Regions from separate parts of the Eubacterium sp. F2 genome, predicted to be linked through region 3. Evidence: riboswitches for the same ligand, from Rfam matches in the RefSeq annotation. Region 3 holds a riboswitch; each other region holds the start of a gene.
What was found. Region 3 has a riboswitch for thiamine pyrophosphate ahead of thiC (phosphomethylpyrimidine synthase ThiC). Riboswitches for the same ligand answer to the same signal wherever they lie in the genome.

Region 1: another riboswitch for thiamine pyrophosphate. It lies ahead of thiD (bifunctional hydroxymethylpyrimidine kinase/phosphomethylpyrimidine kinase); the one in region 3 lies ahead of thiC (phosphomethylpyrimidine synthase ThiC).
Region 2: another riboswitch for thiamine pyrophosphate. It lies ahead of thiS (sulfur carrier protein ThiS); the one in region 3 lies ahead of thiC (phosphomethylpyrimidine synthase ThiC).

What each region holds. Positions count from the first base shown of each region.
Region 1 covers NZ_CP176393.1:2,357,713-2,364,067, reverse strand. Annotated here, with positions in the region: gene hcp (hydroxylamine reductase) at 1-1,681, shown strand, start outside; gene ACI77B_RS10365 (hemerythrin domain-containing protein) at 1,824-3,011, shown strand; gene ACI77B_RS10360 (ketopantoate reductase family protein) at 3,313-4,251, opposite strand; TPP riboswitch at 4,483-4,582, shown strand; gene thiD (bifunctional hydroxymethylpyrimidine kinase/phosphomethylpyrimidine kinase) at 4,780-5,604, shown strand; gene cytX (putative hydroxymethylpyrimidine transporter CytX) at 5,597-6,355, shown strand, end outside.
Region 2 covers NZ_CP176393.1:840,787-847,141, forward strand. Annotated here, with positions in the region: gene ACI77B_RS03415 (lipoate--protein ligase) at 1-465, shown strand, start outside; gene ACI77B_RS03420 (hypothetical protein) at 594-737, shown strand; gene ACI77B_RS03425 (hypothetical protein) at 753-896, shown strand; gene ACI77B_RS03430 (C-GCAxxG-C-C family protein) at 1,035-1,448, shown strand; TPP riboswitch at 1,691-1,802, shown strand; gene thiS (sulfur carrier protein ThiS) at 2,010-2,210, shown strand; gene ACI77B_RS03440 (thiazole synthase) at 2,394-3,188, shown strand; gene thiH (2-iminoacetate synthase ThiH) at 3,298-4,419, shown strand; gene ACI77B_RS03450 (thiamine phosphate synthase) at 4,441-5,166, shown strand; gene ACI77B_RS03455 (hypothetical protein) at 5,304-5,447, shown strand; gene ACI77B_RS03460 (ferredoxin--NADP reductase) at 6,259-6,355, opposite strand, start outside.
Region 3 covers NZ_CP176393.1:2,060,108-2,066,462, forward strand. Annotated here, with positions in the region: gene ACI77B_RS08945 (iron-containing alcohol dehydrogenase) at 1-709, shown strand, start outside; gene ACI77B_RS08950 (molecular chaperone Hsp90) at 809-1,204, shown strand; gene ACI77B_RS08955 (flavodoxin) at 1,575-1,997, shown strand; gene ACI77B_RS08960 (DUF3793 family protein) at 2,159-2,413, shown strand; TPP riboswitch at 2,429-2,530, shown strand; gene thiC (phosphomethylpyrimidine synthase ThiC) at 2,761-4,092, shown strand; gene ACI77B_RS08970 (hypothetical protein) at 4,394-4,996, shown strand; gene ACI77B_RS08975 (LDCC motif putative metal-binding protein) at 5,128-5,274, shown strand; gene ACI77B_RS08980 (pyridoxamine 5'-phosphate oxidase family protein) at 5,342-5,818, shown strand; gene ACI77B_RS08985 (hypothetical protein) at 5,900-6,355, shown strand, end outside.

The sequences.
Region 1 (6,355 bases), 300 kb from region 3:
TACAATCACAAACGCAAACTTCGATGACACAGCAATTAAAGAGAGAATTACAGAGACTCTGTATGAGAAGGAAAAGCTGCTGCATCAGATAGACAGCCGCGACAACCTGCCGGAAGCTGCAGAGTGGAACGGACCGGAAGAGGCTTATGAAGAGAAGGCAGCATCCGATGAGGTCGGTGTTCTGGCTACTGTAGATGAAGATATCAGAAGCCTCCGCGAGCTGATCACTTACGGACTGAAGGGACTGGCTGCTTACACAAAGCATGCAAACGTTCTCGGCAAGGAAGATCCGGATGTTGACGCATTCGTTCAGAAGGCACTGGCTCAGACACTGGATGACACAATGACTGCTTCCGAGTACATAAACCTGACTCTGGAAACTGGAAAGAACGGTGTTCAGGGAATGGCTGACCTGGATGAGGCTAACACATCCGCTTACGGAAACCCGATCATTTCCGAGGTTAACATCGGAACAAGAAACAATCCGGGAATCCTGATTTCCGGACATGACCTGAAGGATCTGGAAATGCTGCTGGAGCAGACACAGGGAACAGGCGTTGACGTTTACACCCATTCCGAGATGCTGCCAGGAAACTACTATCCGGCATTCAGAAAGTATGACAACCTGGTTGGTAACTACGGAAATGCATGGTGGAAGCAGAGAGAAGAGTTCACTTCCTTCCATGGTCCGATCCTGATGACTACCAACTGCATCGTTCCGCCGACAGCCAACAGCACATATAAGGATAAGATGTTCACAACAGGCGCTGCAGGCTTCCCGGGCTGCAAGCACATCGAGGCAGACGAGAACGGTCACAAGGACTTCTCCGAGATCATCGAGCTCGCAAAGAAGTGCGAAGCACCAGAGCAGATTGAAGAGGGAACAATCGTCGGAGGATTTGCTCACGCGCAGACCCTGTCCCTTGCTGACAAGATCGTTGAAAACATCAAGAACGGTTCCATCAAGAAGTTCATCGTTATGGCTGGATGCGACGGCCGTATGAAGAGCAGAGAGTACTATACAGAGTTCGCAAAGGCTCTGCCGAAGGACACAATCATTCTGACAGCAGGCTGCGCAAAGTATAAGTACAATAAGCTGAACCTGGGCGACATCAATGGAATTCCGCGTGTTCTGGATGCAGGACAGTGCAACGACTCCTTCTCCCTGGTTATGATCGCTATGGCACTGAAGGATGTATTCGGACTGGATGACATTAATGACCTGCCGATCGAGTTCAACATTGCATGGTATGAGCAGAAGGCTGTCATCGTACTCCTCGCTCTCCTGTCCCTGGGCGTAAAGAACATTCACCTCGGACCGACTCTGCCGGCATTCCTGTCACCTACTGTTGCACAGGTTCTGGTCGACACTTTCGGAATCGCAGGAATCGGAACAGTAGAAGACGACATCAAGCTTTTCACTGCTGAGAAGGAGACAAAGGCTGACGCAGCAGAGGAAACAGCGGACGATGCTTCTGCTGAGGGTCCGGTTACATCCGACATGCTGGTTGGAGAAATCCTCGCTCAGTTCCCGGAGACTGCAGAAGCTCTGATGAACTGCGGCATGCACTGCCTGGGCTGCCCGTCCTCCCAGATGGAGTCCCTGAGAGATGCCTGCTATGTACACGGACTGGATGTCAATGCAGTACTGAAGGCTGTTAACGATGCAGTTGGAAAATAGGCTGTAAGAATAAGAAATATAGCAATAAAGCAATAAACATCCCGGGCGGCGTCAGACTGATGCCGCCCGGAAATTAAAAAAGAAGGTCCGTGCAGCATGGATGCCGCTTCGGAATCCCTTCCTGAATAAGAGGAGAATAGAAATGAGTAAGTTCCTTGGACCGATTCACTTCTGGCTGTATCACAAGATCCAGCTTCAGGAGGGAATGACGGACGCAATCGTGAAATACGGAAAAGAAAATAATTGGAATGTTCTTGCAGATTCTGCTTTGTCGGAAGATGTAAAGCCGGTGGAGATGCCGCAGCTGGACACCGTCATTGACGGAGGAAATATCCACGGATGGCTGCAGGCGAGAATCGGAGCCGCAGAGGACAGAAGTGCCAGACTTGTAACCGCCATTCTGGATGAGGATGCTTCCCGCCTGGATGATCTGAAAAAGGCGGCGAAGGCATTTGGTGAAGAGAACAAGGCAGAGGTTCACGATGCGCAGGAAGCCTATCAGCTGCTGAATGACAGCCTGCTGGACGGTATGCCTTGCGACAATGTCAATCAGCTGACCGAAAAATCGGAGGACCGTGTCTGCTGGAGCAGGGTGCAGGATATGCATGCGGGAAGCTACCAGGTTCTTGGTAAGGACGATGCGCCGTATTATGCCCTGCGTGAGGCCATGGTTTCCGGCATGCTGGAAGGCAGCGGTTATAAGTATTCTGATCATGATGGATCCTGCGTAATCAAGAAGGCAGATGTAAAGCTGGGGATGTACGCCGTCGATCTGATGATGGAAGAGCACCAGAACATCCACTACATGCTGCAGGTCGTTGACCGGATCTGCTGCGGAATTCTGGAGGGCGCAGACGTTGATGCAGACGAGATCAGAAGGATTATCGACTTCATCAGAAAATACGCGGACCGTCATCATCATGGAAAGGAAGAGGATTTCCTTTTCCCGAGAATGGTGAAGGACCTGGGAACCGTTGCGGAGAATCTGATCACGCACGGCATGCTGGTGGAGCATGACCTGGGAAGAGACCATGTCCGCGAGGCTGAGGAAGCGCTGAATCTCTATGAGAAAGAGCCGAAGACAGAGCACAAGCTGCAGCTGATCGCCCATCTGATGGGTTACGCCAACCTGCTTCAGCGCCACATCGAGAAGGAAAACAACGTCGTCTATACCTTTGCGAATAACCAGCTTTCTGAAGAGGCAAAGGAAGAAGTCAATCAGAAGTGCCGTGACTATGAGCGCAAGCCGCAGTCGATGATCACCAGAGAGCTTCACCTTTCCTTCCTGAAGAAGATGATGGAGAAGTACGGGGTAACAAAAGACGACTAGACTGTAAAGCATTGAAGCAGTAATCAACCATAACAGAGATCACTCCCATGAGGCAGATGTTCTGCCTCTGATAATTAGATGATATTGCAGAAAACGGCTGAAGTGTGAGTCAGCCGTTTTCTGCTTTTTGCTGGAAGGAGATCCCCGGCCATGAGGAGTTATGGAAGGGCGGTTATCCGGGAAACTTGCTGCCGCCAGACGGACAGACAATACAAGAAAAAAGGCCTTCCATGATTGGTTGAAATCACAGAAGGCCTCTTATATAGGTATAGGGTTTTTACAGATTTATTTTGTTGTTTCTCTATTTTCCAAGATAGAGGGACTGCTTTGCCAGTACCAGGTTCAGAATGGTATCATTTGCAGGTGTCGGGATGTTATATTTCTTTCCTAACTTTGATACTGCTCCGTTAATAATGCGGATTTCCGTTTCTCTGTGATGAATGACATCCTGCACCATCGAACTGATTGTCTCGTCAGTCTTGCGGGAGACATCATAGGCATGTTCCAGTTCTTCTTCGTAATTTAAAGTGCATCCGTCTGCGTTGGCTACGAGAATTGCCTCACCGATCAGCATTTCTGTCAGCTTGTTTGCATATGGATTCTGGCTGATGAAGCCGTTCTTAGTCTCAAGCAGCGCGCTGACACCGTTAATGGCAACATTTGCCAGCAGTTTATGCCAGATGGCATTCATGACGTTGTCATGGACATCAACATCCAGATCTGCTGCACGGAAAGCTTCTGCCACTTCAAGTACCTTCTCCTTAGGTGCCTTGATGGTTCCGATATTCATTGCGCCATAGCCAGTATGCTTGACATGTCCCGGTTCTACTGGAGTTGCTCCGAATGCCGTATTTCCAATCACGATCTGTTCTTCCGGAACAACCTTGGCAATCTCATCATAATTTCCATAGCCATTCTGCAGGCACATAACCATGGTATGCTTATCGATCATCGGAAGGGCATTTCTGACAGCCGATTCCAGATACTGATAGTGAACAAATACAACGAGGATATCGACAACTCCGATTTCCTTCGGGTCAGTGGTGGCAATGGCAGGATGAACGGCAACCGTTTCTCCGTTTCCATGACCCGGAGCGCACTGATCTACCAGGATTCCATGTTCTTTAACGGCATTGATTACCTTCTCTGATGTATCCAGAACACAGACCTCATGTGCCTTTACTAAATAGCTGGCATAGCAGCTGCCAATTGCTCCGCATCCAACAAATCCAATTCTCATGATAAATAAGCTCCTTTCAGTCTTTTATCCAGGCAATAATTCGACCCGGTATTCCGCCGGCTTTCCCAGTCTATTAACATCCTACGTAGCATGTATATATCATCCTACGTCCTATCATGGTTTGACTGTAACACATATTTGTTCTTCTGTCAAAACTTTATTTATCCATTTCATTATTTTGACAGGGCTCTTCTGCAGTGTTAAGATAATGAATACAGAAGAATAACATGTACGTACATAAAGGGGAGCTGAAAGGCTGAGAAAGGTAATAACCTGACCCTGAAAACCTGATTTGGATAATGCCAGCGGAGGGATTATGGAAGATGAATTTTGAAGGGGCTGTTCCGGAAAGGAAGGCCCCTTTTTCAATGCGATCGGCATTTTCCTTGCTGCAGGCGGAGTTTCAGAGGGGCTTTCCGATTGAGGCTTCGCTGCGCGCATGCTTCTTCCTGCGGCGGATTGGGGGCACCACCTTCGGCCGCAATAGAAAATTAGTGCGTTTCTGAGAAAGGAGATCTCAAGATGAAGATGAAAACCGCATTAACAATCGCTGGATCGGATTCCAGCGGAGGCGCTGGAATTCAGGCAGACATTAAGACGATGACGGCCAACGGAGTTTATGCCATGAGCGCGATTACCGCTCTGACGGCACAGAACACCACCGGCGTTGCCGATGTCCTGGAGTCCACGCCTGAGTTTCTGGGAAAGCAGCTGGACTGCATTTTTACAGATATTTATCCGGACGCGGTAAAGACAGGAATGGTATCCTCTAAGGAACTGATTGCAGTAATTACGGAAAAGCTGGAGCAGTACGGCGCAAAGCACATCGTCGTGGATCCGGTTATGGTAGCGACCAGCGGTGCGCGGCTCATCAGCGAAGATGCCGTAGATGCCTTGAAGAATAAGCTTTTGCCGCTGGCAGAAGTGATTACACCGAACATCCCGGAGACGGAAGTCCTGGCGGAGATGCCGGTAAAATCAGAAGAAGACATGATTACCGCTTCAAAGAAGATCATGGAGCATTACGGCTGCGCTGTCCTCTGCAAGGGCGGCCATCAGCTGAGCACCGCCAATGACCTGCTGTTTGACGGGGAAGGCGCACACTGGTTCAGAGGAAAGCGGATCGACAATCCGAATACCCACGGAACGGGCTGCACCCTGTCCAGCGCCATTGCGTCCAATCTCGCAAAGGGCCGGGACCTGAAGACTTCCGTCCGCCTCGCAAAGGCGTATATTTCCGGCGCGCTGGCAGCCATGCTGGATCTGGGAAAGGGCAGCGGCCCGATGAATCACGCGTTCAGAATTGAAGGAGAGTACGGAGATCTGCTTCCGGAGGAGGACGCAGATGACTAAAAAAACTTCGACTTTCAGCAACGCGCTGATCTGGTTCGGCGCAGGCGTGTCCATCGCGGAAATCCTGACCGGCACGTATTTTGCGGGACTTGGCTTTAAGAAGGCTCTTCTCGCAATTCTGCTGGGCCATCTGATCGGCGGCGTCATGATGCTCCTGGCCGGTCTGATCGGAGGATTTGAAGAAAAGAGCGCGATGGAAACTGTCAGCATGAGTTTCGGAACCGTCGGCTGCAAGCTGTTCGCGATCCTGAATGTCCTGCAGCTTCTCGGCTGGACGGCCATCATGACCTACGACGGAGCCGTTTCCGCCCAGTCGATTTTCCATATGGGTGTCTGGTTCTGGGCGCTGATCATGGGAGTTCTGATCCTGATCTGGATTCTGGTTGGCGTGACCAATCTGGGAAAACTCAGCCTGGTTTCCATGGTCCTGCTTCTGATTCTGTCGGTGATCCTCTTCAAGCTGGTTTTCTTCAGCGGGAACAGCATGGGGAAGGTTTCAGCGGGAACGCTGACCTTCGGAGGCGCCGTAGAGCTTGCGGTTTCCATGCCGCTCAGCTGGCTCCCGCTGATTTCCGACTACACGAGGGAGGCGGAGAAACCGGCCGCGGCCGCTGCAGCAAGCGTGGTGACCTACAGCATCGTTTCCGTCTTCATGTTCGTGATTGGAATGGGAGCATCGCTGTTTACCGGAGAGACGAACATCGCCGTCATCATGACCAAGGCGGGTCTTGGAATCGCCGGACTTCTGATC
Region 2 (6,355 bases), 1.2 Mb from region 3:
ATCCGCTCGATCAGAAGCAGGGTCTGCAATCTCTCCGAGTTTCTGCCGGAGGGCATGAGTGCGCAGAAATTCAAGACTCTGATGGTCTCTGCGATTCTGGGAGACCGCGGATCTGTTTACCGCGTGACGCCGGAAGACGACGCCCGTATCCGCCAGCTTGGCGATGAAAAGTTCAGAAGCTGGGAGGCCGTCTACGGGCACGATCCGAAATTCCAGATGATCCGGCAAAAACGTTTCCCGGGCGGCCAGCTGCGGGCGGCCCTGAACGTAAAAAAAGGAAAGATCGACCAGATCCGCTTTACCGGCGATTTTTTCAGCGCGTCGGATATCCAGGAATTGGAAAAGCGGCTTCAGGGCGTGGAGCTCCGGAAGGAGAAACTTCTTCCCCTTGTACGGGAAAGCCTTTCAGATGGCGGAATCATGGGAATTACCCCAGAGCAGCTTGTGGAGACGATTACCGGGTAAGGGCAGCCCCTTGCCCGGGTGTTTTTTGTCTGAAAATAGATTGCGCGCGATAGATTTCTGCTTCTCTGGGTATGAGAAATACAGAGTGAATTGAGGGGTAATACCGGAGATAGAGAAAGGAGGCGGAGATGTTCGGATTTCTGAAATGGAGAACGATTTACCGCACGCATGACCCGCAGGAATATGAAAAGGCGGTGCAGCTGCTGGAAGATCAGGGCTACCGTGTGAAGACCTATACGCTGGATTCTGAGGTTCCGGCGGGCTGCGGCTGAGGAGGCTCCGTAGACGTGCGAGATTATAACCGCGCGAAGAACCGTCCGGATATGTCGAACCAGGTGTTTGCGATCACCGTTATGAAGAATGACCGTGAGACCGCCGTGCCATTCCTGCAGAATGCACTGGGACGGGAACATCTGATGATGGGGAAATAAGCGCTTCCCGCGGCATGGACAAAACATACTCCCGCAAGAGAAAATCTGTATATGAGGGACCGCCCCGGTATGGCGTGATTCCCCGGGATAGGCTATAATGGGAGCAGAAAATCTTGTTTGGAGGAATGGAGAGTAACCATGAATAAAGAAGAACAGGCAGTATATTATAAAAATAACGGCTGCAACTGCGCACAGTCCGTCCTGATGACGTATAAAGATGAGCTGAATCTTTCTGAAGAGGAGCTGAGAAAGCTCGGCTCTGGATTCGGACTCGGCATGGGCGGCATGGAAGCGACCTGCGGAGCCCTGTGCGGCGCGATGATGATCGCCGGACTGAAGAATGACACTGGAATTCCGATGAGAAAGATCGCAAAGGAAATGGTGCAGCAGTTCCGTTCTGAGGCCGGCGCAGTCAGCTGCGAGGATCTGAAAGGCGTGAAGACCCACCGCATGCTGTGCGCCTGCGATGACTGCGTGCGCTATGCTGTCCGCATCCTGGAAGAGGGCGTGCCGCAGATCGTGAAGGATATTGTTGAGGAGCAGGCGAAATAGCCGGAGTATCTGAATTTTAACAGTTTTCCCATGTCATTACGGCATGGGAAAATTTTTTTACAGACGGGTCATTTCCAAAGACTTTGATTGTATCACAAGGCACACAGAATCACTACAGAGGAAAAGAACCCGGCTGCTGTAAATTTATCGTTGAAATTAAAACTTACATCCAGGAAGAATTACTGACACCATCTGCGTTCGTCAAGACATTGACAATCCCAATTAACCGCGTTATACTGTAAAAAACTGAACAGGGGAGCTGGAAAGACCGGCTGAGAGGAAGCTGAAGAAGTGCTTCGACCCATAATACCTGATGTGGATAATGCCAACGTAGGAATAGGAGAATGAAGAATTTTACGGAAGTGATTGACCACATCGCTTCCGTTTTTTCGTGCCCGGAAACAGACGGGCAGGGAAAAGAGACAATCTCATAGTTTCAACGGGCGGAGGATTCCTCCGTCTATAGAGAGTGAACAGGGCGTTCATGAAGGGGTGCACCACCGTGGGTACATTCTTTCGTGTGCCCTTTTTTCTATACAGAAAACGGAGAAAGGAGAAGACATGACGATCACAGCGAATGGCGATTCGGTTCAGCTTGCGGACGGAACGACCCTGCAGGAGTATCTTCAGCAGAAGAAGTACAATCCTGCAGTTATCGTCTGCGAACTGAATCTGAAGATCGTCGATCGGGAAACATACGGGAAGACCGAGCTTCACGACGGCGACGTGCTTGAAGTAGTCAGCTTTGTCGGAGGAGGCTGATTCACCCCGGCACAGCGCCGGACAAAAATTTATGAACAAGAGAACAATATGAATCGGTAAAAAACGGTGAAAGGCTGCCGGCGATGAAATCGTTCATCCATCGCCGGTGCAGAATCCGGCAGCCCGGCGCGCTTCAGGAAGAACAAAAATTAATCAACATCGGATAAGCACAGGAGGATTGAAATGGAAAAAGATACATGGTCTCTGAACGGACATGAATTTACATCCCGCTTTATTCTGGGATCTGGAAAGTATTCCCTGGATTTAATCAAGGCAGCGGTAGAAAATGCCGGCGCGCAGATTGTCACCCTGGCCCTGAGAAGAGCCAACGAGGGCGGACTGGCCAACATTCTGGACTACATTCCGGACAATGTTACCCTGCTCCCGAACACATCCGGAGCCAGAACCGCTGAAGAGGCCGTACGCATCGCGCGTCTTTCCAGAGAACTCTGCAAGACAGATTTTGTAAAGATCGAGATCATGAGAGACTCCAAGTATCTGCTTCCGGATAACGAGGAAACCATCAGGGCAACGGAAATCCTTGCTAAGGAAGGTTTTGTCGTCATGCCGTATATGTTCCCGGACCTGAACGCGGCCAGAGACATGAGAGACGCGGGAGCAGCCTGCATTATGCCGCTGGGATCCCCGATCGGCTCCAACAAGGGACTTGCTTCTAAGGAGTTCATCCAGATTCTGATTGATGAAATCGACCTTCCGATCATCGTAGATGCGGGAATCGGCCGTCCGTCCCAGGCATGCGAAGCTATGGAAATGGGAGCAGCCGCAATTATGGCTAACACCGGGCTGGCAACGGCAGGTGATGTCGCAATGATGGCAGGCGCCTATAAGAAGGCCATTGAGGCAGGACGCGAAGGATACCTGGCCGGCCTCGGAAGAGTCAGAAGCAAGGGTGCCGCAGCATCTGACCCGCTGACGGGATTCCTGCATGAGGTAAAGCCGCAGGAAGCAGCAGAGTAACGGGAAATACGAGATTGGAGGAAAGATCATGAGTGAAGCCGATCATGTTAATGAAAGTATATTAAATGACGAGATCATCAGGCTGCAGAAGCATAACAATGTAGACCCGATGAAATACCTTCCGGGCATGGAAGTCCTGGACAAGTCCACGATTCTGGACGATGTGCTGGAAGCGCGGAAGAACTATGATTACAGTAAATACACCGCAAGAGATGTCCGCCGCGCGCTGGACCATAACTCCTGCTCGCCGGAAGATCTGGCAGCGCTGCTTTCACCGGCAGCACAGCCGTTCCTGGAAGAAATGGCAGAAAAAGCCCAGAAAGAGACGAGAAAGCATTTTGGTAATTCCATCTGCATGTTTACGCCGATTTATATCGCCAATTACTGCGAGAACTTCTGCATCTACTGCGGATTTAACTGTCATAATAAGATCAAGAGAGCCAAGCTGGATGATGAGGGCATCCATCAGGAAATGGCCGCCATCGCAAAGTCCGGCCTTCAGGAAATTCTGATTCTGACCGGCGAAAGCCGCAGAATGTCGGATGTGAAGTACATCGGCCGCGCCTGCGAGATTGCGCGTGAGTATTTCCGCGTTGTCGGCGTGGAGGTTTATCCGATGAATTCCGATGAGTACGCCTATCTGCACCAGTGCGGCGCGGACTATGTCACCGTGTTCCAGGAAACCTATAACCCGGATAAGTACAAGCAGCTGCATCTGGCCGGCAACAAGAGAATTTTCCCATACCGCGTCTGTGCTCAGGAAAGAGCGCTGATGGGCGGCATGAGAGGTGTCGGATTCGCGGCACTTCTGGGCCTGGACGACTTCCGCAAGGATGCCTATGCAACCGCCATGCACGCCTACTACATCCAGCGCAAGTATCCGCGCGCCGAGATTTCCTTCTCCTGTCCGCGCCTGCGCCCGATCATCAACAACGATAAGATCAACCCGATGGACGTTCACGAGGCACAGCTGCTTCAGGTCGTCTGCGCTTACCGCCTGTTCATGCCGTTTGCCAGCATCACAATTTCCACAAGAGAGCGCCCGGAAGTCAGAGACAACCTGATCAAGATCTGCTGCACCAAGACCGGCGTCGGCGAGCATTCCGACAAGGTCAAGGAGAAGGGCGACGATCAGTTCGAGACCGACGACCGCCGCAGCTTCCAGGAAGTCTACGACGCCATCGGAAATCAGGGCCTGCAGCCAGTCATGGCCGACTACATCTACGTATAAAAGCAGAGAGCCGAGGCCTTTATGAATACGCAAAACACACCTTTCAACCATACCATTTTCGTGACGAACCGGCATCTGCCGGTTCGTCCCTTTCTTTCACAGATTGACCGGATCTGCCAGCTTCAGCCCTGGGCCATCGTCCTGCGGGAGAAGGACCTTCCTGAAGAGGAATACATTAATCTGGCAAAAAGTGTCCTGGCAAGATGCGCACAGCGCCAGGTGCCCTGCATTTTGCACAGCTTTCTGCCGGCGCTGGAAGCCCTGGGCGCCGGCGCAGATACTGGAAATATCGATGCCGGGAAAGTAAACGACGGCAGCAAAAGCGTCAATAAAGAGAATGGATGCATACAGAATATATCCAGCAGTCAAATAACTCCGGCCGGCATCCACCTGCCGCTTTTCCGTCTGCGGGAACTTGCGGAAAAGGGCCGGCAGATACCGGATAACTTTTTGACCGGCTGTTCCGTGCATTCCCCGGAAGATGCCGTCGAAGCAGAGCAGCTCGGTGCAGCATATCTTTTTGCCGGCCATGTTTATGCGACCGACTGCAAGAAAGGCCTCCCGCCAAGGGGCCTCGGATTTCTCCGGGATGTCTGCGAATCCGTTTCCATTCCGGTGTATGCAATCGGCGGAATGCGGATAGAAGGCGCGTTCCCGGCGTGCCGTCCGGATCCGGTGCAGAAGAGAGAAATTGCAGAATGCGGGGCGGCAGGCATGGCCGTGATGTCAGGGGGAATGAGGCTGTAATCGCTGCCTTCCGGATCACCCGGCCGCTATATAAAAAATCAATGGGATAGGAAATACCAAAATGGCTATAATAGATAAGATGATCTGATGAAGACAAAATGACGTTTTCATTTGCATTAATGGGATTTTATTTGTTAATGGGTTACACCAACTCCTCCCTGTACAGCGACGGATGGCAGGTTTGGAGTAACGCAGGACTGCCGTACATCGACAAGAATGGAAACACCGTTCACTACGACTCCGCGACCAAGACAGTCACAGCCTACACCGCTTCCAAATAGTGGGGAAACAATCCGTATGGACCGGTGAACTTCATCGATCCGCTTGAAAATTGCACATCTGAGAGCCTCGTCCTTTTGGGCGGGGCTCTTTTTCTGTTCCCAGAGGACAAAATTCTGCCGCGCAAGGGGACACCGGCATCCGCGGCCGCCCGTCCGGTAATCTCTGCATCCGCTTCCTGCCGGCGGAAACTGGAAGAAAAACCCAAAATATGTGTTATAGACACATATTTGAATACAATATAGGCGTATTTGTGTATGTACACAAAATAAAACGAAATAATTTTACTTTATAATATAAAAAAGCTTGACTATACACAATCTTTTTGGTATATTGTTGGCATAGAAAACAAGTGCATAAGGATTAATGCACAGATTGTTTTATGGATTGATGAATTGCGGATGAGAAATTAAGAATCCGCAGGAAAGGATGGATTGATTATGGAGACTAAGAAGATGGATAGTTTGTATGAAGGTTATGATTATCAGGAGCCGGAAGAGTGGGTACGCCTCGGAGCTATGTAATTGCCCGCACGGTAATTGATGATTATGGTAGTTGATTGGTAGACGCCTGACCGTATGAATATTGATGGATTCATACGATCAGGCGTCTTTTTGTGTTTTTATGTTATTGTGTTATACAACTGCTGATCGAAAGAGGGCGGGGATGAGTATGTAAGTATACTGTATACTCGAATTCTGGACGTATTCTGGGAAGCGTTTTCATCTGCGGCAGAGAAAAAGGCACTGCCGCCCGGTGTACATCCGAGATTGGGGCGGCAGTGCCTTTCAAAAGGTTAAGAAGGAAGAAGAATCAGTATCCCATAAAGATGTCTGTCTTTACGTTTCCGGAATCAATGCCGAGGGAAGTCAGTCTCTCTGTAAATGCGGTGTTCATTCCCGGGGAACCG
Region 3 (6,355 bases):
GATCACGAATGAAGAGACAAAAGAAAAGCTGGGAAGGGACTACCATGCCTGCAATGCAAAACTGTCTCTGATGGATCCTGTCTACACCTTCAGCCTTCCGAAAAAACAGATGATCTCCGGAGGCTTTGACAGTCTTTCCCATATGATGGAAATTTATTTCGGCGCGCCGGATGAACCGAATGTATCCGATGATCTGAACGAAGCCCTGATGCGAGGCGTCATCCGCGACCTGCGGGCATCCATAAAAGATCCAGAGGACTACACCGCCAGAAGCAACCTGATGTGGGAATCCACCATGGCAGAAAACCGCATTATTAAAATGGGGAAGAGCACAGATTTTGAATGTCATATGATGGAGCACCAGCTCGGCGCCTATACCAATTGCAACCATGGGGAAGGGCTTTCCGTCCTCCATCCGGTTTACTACCGTCATATCTATAAAGACGGGCTGAATAAATTCAGTCAGTTTGCAGTCAATGTATGGGAAATTTCTCCAGATGGGAAAACGAAGGAGCAGCTTGCCCTGGCTGGAATCGATGCCCTGGCCGCTTTCATCAGAGAAATTGGCATGCCGACAGCCCTTCATGAAATTGGAATCGACGAATCCTGTGACCTTAAGAAAATCGCTTATTCCTGCGAAATTAACCATGGCGGGTACCGGGCGCTGACCCATGCGGAAATCCTGGAAATCTTTCGTGAATGTCTCTGATTTCACCCGTTCTATTATATTCTTATTATTCTTGAATCAATTTTGGTAAAACGGTATAATATCAGGAGAGAAAAAGAGAATAATTGGAGGTGTGTTACGATGACAAAAGACGAAATCAAAGAAGAAGTTAAAAAGGCAATTGAAGCGCCGTCCTGCTGTGAAGAACTGAAAGAAGTCGGAAAAGAATATCTGGATGCTGTAGGAACATCAGGAGAAGAAGCGGCTGCGAAGAAACTGATCGCGGAGCTGGAAGATGATGTGACATCCATTGATGATCTGATCGCTCTTGCGGGATCCGCGGCAGGTGAAAAAATATTTGGAAAAGAAAAAGCTGCAGGCCTCCTGAAAGCTGCAAAGGAAGCGAAAGCCCATGGAGGAAAATTCTGCATCTGCGATGCCTGCCAGGCAGGCGGAAAAGTTCTGGTTCATAAAGAAGATCAAGAGCCAGAACGGGAACTGAATAGGAAAGCAGCGGGCCATTGCCATGAGGTATAACATTAACTTGGGCAATGGCCTCTTTTCCACAGTGAAATACTACCTACAGGCTGATATATGGAAACTCCAGCTGATGAGCGCAAGAATCTCCAATAAATATCAGCAGAGGAGAAGCTCGTTACCCTATGTTCAGCCGAGCCTGTTGCAGCAGTTCTGTGCTCCAGGCGCCTTATACAATCGCAGCCTATATGTGTGCCAATATAAATACACATATTTCCCTTGACTCCATGGGTTAGATGCATTAAACTACATAGTGTCAGCAGGGAAATTAAATGCTGATGTGTACATATTAGTTAGATATATCTAACTAATTTATGATGTGATTTTTTCATCATTGAGCTTATTCAATATCGACAGGGAGGTACATATTATGAGCAAGGTAGCAGTTGTATTCTGGAGTGGAACAGGAAATACTGAACAGATGGCAGATGCAGTCGCTGACGGTGCCAGGAAGGCTGGTGCAGAGGTCGATGTCATTCAGGCTGCAGACTTCAATGCAGATAAGGTAAAGGACTATGACGGCATCGTTTTTGGCTGCCCGGCAATGGGTGCAGAAGTTTTAGAAGAATCCGAATTCGACCCTATGTTCACTTCAGTCGAGGGAAGCTTGGGCGGAAAGAAGGTTGCTCTGTTCGGTTCTTACGGATGGGGCGGCGGCGCCTGGATGACCTCCTGGGAAGAGAGATGCGAAGGAGATGGGATTTCTCTTGCAGCGAACAGTGTCATCTGCAATGAAGCGCCTGATTCTGACGCTCTTGATTCCTGCGAGAAGCTGGGCGCTGCTGTCGCTTAGGATCTGGAGCAGAAATTCTGAAAACCAGACTGCCGGGCAGGGCAGAGGGCAGCCAGGTCAACAAGGGCTCACCTGCACAGACCTCCTCTGAATGTGCGGGGATTACCGATCCGCCGTCCCCTCTGCCCATTATATTTTGCCGAGAAGGGAGTGAATCATCCATGTCTGAAGAAACCATTCTGATGCACTGTTCTCCGGTCATCACCGGGCTGAAAACAGCCAACCTGTTTAATTACAGGTTTGATGACAGAAACGAAGTATTGAAAGAGCTGAAGCGTTTAAATCATGACCTTTCCGGAAAAGGCATACGCGTTATCCCATTGTCGTTTAAGAAAAACCGCGTACTCATCTATGTCTACCGTCCGGATTATGGATTTTTCAGGATTGATTTACAAATTTCGCATTTCGTGATATAGTCAACTCAATTGCATAGAAAGACATAGGGGAGCGGACAGCTGAGAGGCACGCCGATGCGTGCGACCCTTACACCTGATATGGATAATGCCATCGTAGGAAATGACTTTAATCTGTTATATGTTGCGTGTACCGGAGTCCGTGAGGACTCCGGTTTGTTTTTTTAAAAGCAGGGTAAACTCCTTGCCGTTTTTTCCTTTGTCCTGCTGTGCGTCGCGGCAGACCGGGGGGCACCACTTTCTGTCGCGGAAGAAAATTAATGGTTATTGTTCTGTAACAAAGCGCACACGCGCAAGACAAGAAAGGAAAGTTTATCATGGAAAACCAGAACACATTAACAGCTTCAGAAATGAAAGCAGGCGCCGGATGTCAGAGAAACTATGCTACGCAGATGGACGCTGCGCGCAGGGGAATCGTGACACCGGAGCTGAAAACCGTTGCAGAGAAGGAGCAACGCTCTGTGGAAGAAATGCTTCAGCTCGTTTCAAGCGGAAAGGTCGTCATTCCGGCGAACCGCCTGCATACCTGCCTGGACCCGAACGGAGTAGGAAGCATGTTGAGAACCAAAATCAATGTCAATCTCGGTGTCAGCAGGGACTGTAAGGATTACGATATTGAAATGCAGAAGGTCATGAGTGCGGTTAACATGGGTGGAGAGGCGATCATGGACCTTTCCAGCCACGGAAACACCCAGCCATTCCGCCAGAAGCTCTGCAGGGAATGCCCGGCAATGATCGGCACTGTTCCGGTTTACGATGCAGTTATTCATTATCAGAAGGATCTTGCAGAAATCTCCGCACATGATTTCATCGATGTTGTCCGCCTTCATGCCCAGGACGGCGTGGATTTTGTCACGCTTCACTGCGGAATTACACGGAAAACCATCGAGCAGCTGAAGAAATACGGCCGGAAAATGAATCTGGTCAGCCGCGGTGGAAGTCTGATTTTTGCCTGGATGAGCATGACCGGGCAGGAGAATCCGTTCTATGAATATTTCAATGAAATTCTGGACATCTGCAGGGAATACGATGTCACCATCAGTCTCGGCGACGCCTGCCGTTCCGGCTGCCTGGCCGATGGAACAGACGGATGTCAGTTAGAAGAGCTTCTCCGTCTCGGCGAACTGACGCAGCGCGCATGGGATAAGGATGTTCAGGTCATGGTGGAAGGTCCGGGTCATCTGCAGATGGATCAGATTGCGGCAAATATGAAACTGCAGCAGTCCATCTGCAAGGGAGCACCGTTTTATGTATTAGGACCTCTGGTTACAGATATTGCTCCGGGTTACGATCATATCACAGCAGCAATCGGAGGCGCCATTGCCGCCATGAACGGCGCGGCCTTCCTCTGTTATGTCACACCGGCAGAGCATCTGGCACTTCCGAATGTCGAGGACGTAAAAACCGGCATCATCGCCAGCAAGATTGCGGCTCACGCGGCAGATATCGCAAAAGGTGTTCCGGGAGCCCGGGATCAGGATGACCGGATGGCAGAGGCCCGCCGGAAACTGGACTGGGAGACTCAGTTTAAGGAGGCCATGGATCCGGAAACTGCGAAAGCGATTCGTGACAGCCGCGCTCCGGAAGATGATCACAGCGATACCTGCAGCATGTGCGGAAAGTTCTGCGCTGTCCGCAGCATGAACAAGGCGCTGGCCGGAGAATACATTGACATTCTCTAATTGAAGGTGAGTCTGTAACGCAGCCGGATGCCTGGACTTCTGAGCGCCTCGCTGCCAGACGATCGACGGCCTGACTCCGGAGGGCCGGCGGAGTCGGAAGCGTGAGCATGCGCGAAGGGAGCCGAGAGACGTTCCAGGCACAGGCTGCGTACAGCTCACAGAAAATGCCTGAAGATCTATTAACAAACACTCCCGCAACTCTTAACACTATCTTGCGTGTAAAACTTTTGTCCGCTGGACACGTATCTATGATAGAATAGATAAACAGATTTCTAAAAGTGACGCAAGGAGAAAACACAGAATGAATTACGATTTAAATGAATTCTTCCAGAATACGCTGGACGACGTGGTACGTTTCCGCGATTCTGAGGGGTTTCCGGAGATAGAAGAGAAGAATAAGGAACGTCTGGAGATGTACCTGTTCACTGGCGCCGAGTACCTCAGCTGGATTGCCCTGGATTACGGGTCGGAAGGAATGTCCTGGTACAGCCGGTCGCTGGCTGCGCGCAGAAGCCCGCAGCAGTATCAGCCGCTCATGGAGACCTACGCCGGAATTGAGACCGAACTGACCGAGCTCATGCAGCAGCTGCACAGCGATGAACGCTTTACGGAGCTTCTGGAGCAGGACCTGTACGCCATGTACTGCCTGGTTGTATCCGTGAAGATTTCCGAACAGCTCTGGAAGCGTCATCTGACATCAAAAGAGTGGAAGACTTACCGTTCCTCGGATCTGATCGACCATGTCTACCAGTGCATCGGCAGGCAGTTTAAGAACAGTGAGCAGTCCTACGACTTCGAGTTCAGCGGCGACAAGATCATGGACACGGCCATGATTCTCTGCCATTACTATATCGGCGATTTCTACCGGCAGATCCAGCAGCAGTACGCGAAGATGCAGCATTAATTCCCTCATTGCGGGATGACAGAAAACATCACACAGATTTCACCCTGCTTCAGCGTTATGCCTATTTCAATACTGGGTATATCATGCTATAGTGAAAGGACAAAAGCTGAATGAGCAAGGGGGAATAACAAATGTCAATCGGAAAGAAAATCAAAGCCTCCTGGGACGCCTATATCAAGCGCCTGGGAGAAAAGAACAAAAAAGAGTACGGCGAGCACGGTGTTCCGGACTGCTGTAAGATGAATAAGGCGCAGAATGACGCAGCAAAAAGATCGTAAATTCCGCGGATCATGCTTCGGTGGTGAAGGGATCATCTGCCTGCGCACAGCCTTGGAAAAATGAGGTATGACGATGAGAAGAAAAGACCGCGAAGTAACGGATACCGGAATAATCCGGGAAATTATCGATGCATGCAGAATTCTGCATGTTGGTTTATGTGACGGAAAACGTCCTTATGTCGTTCCGGTAAACTTTGGGTTTGAAGACGATAATGGCCATTTTACTTTCTATTTTCATGGCGCGGCTGAGGGAAAAAAGATTTCTCTGATTCGTGAAAATGGTTATGCTGCCGTGGAAGGAGAATGCGACCATGGAACGCAGAGTCATGAAACAGCCTGCGGACATACAGAATTCTTCCAGAGTTTCATAGCAGAAGGAAAGGCAGAAGAAATTCTGGATTCTGCAGAGAAGAAGAGAATTCTACAGCTGATTATGAGCCGTTATACAGACCGCTCAGACTGGGAATTTCCTGATGCAGCAGTCAAAGCGACAGCTGTTGTAAGGATCAGGGCTGAGCAGCTGTCTGTAAAACAGAACGGATAAAAAAATATATGCACAGAGATGACATCTGCCGTTTCTGTAACCGTATTGTTATTGTTTACACCAAAGGAGGCTTCCGGCAATATGCCGGGGGTCTCCTTTACACGTAATCTGTCCCAGACATCGATTCTGCTGGAAAACCTGTACTATATTTATGACGATGTGATGCTGATCGACATCAAGGGAAATCAAATCCGCCATGTCGTTCTGGACACCGGACAGGAACATTCCACGTTTGATCTCCGGCTGAAATTCTTCCGCTACGCAAAAGAAAGAATTTATCCAAGAGATTATGAACGTTTTACCGCCTTCTCTGATCCCGAGACACTGTCGAAGAGAATTTCTGAATCCGAACGTAGTATGCTCCGCGCATTTTTCCGTACCAGAGAAGACACCGGGAATTATGTCTGGAAAGAATACGCTTTCATGAGGATTCCGAAGATGAAGGCAGATGTCGCCCTGATGACAGTCCGGACGATTGACACGAAAGACGTAGAGATTGTTCTCCGCTCTGAAAATGAAAAGACAGGTCTTCAGTAT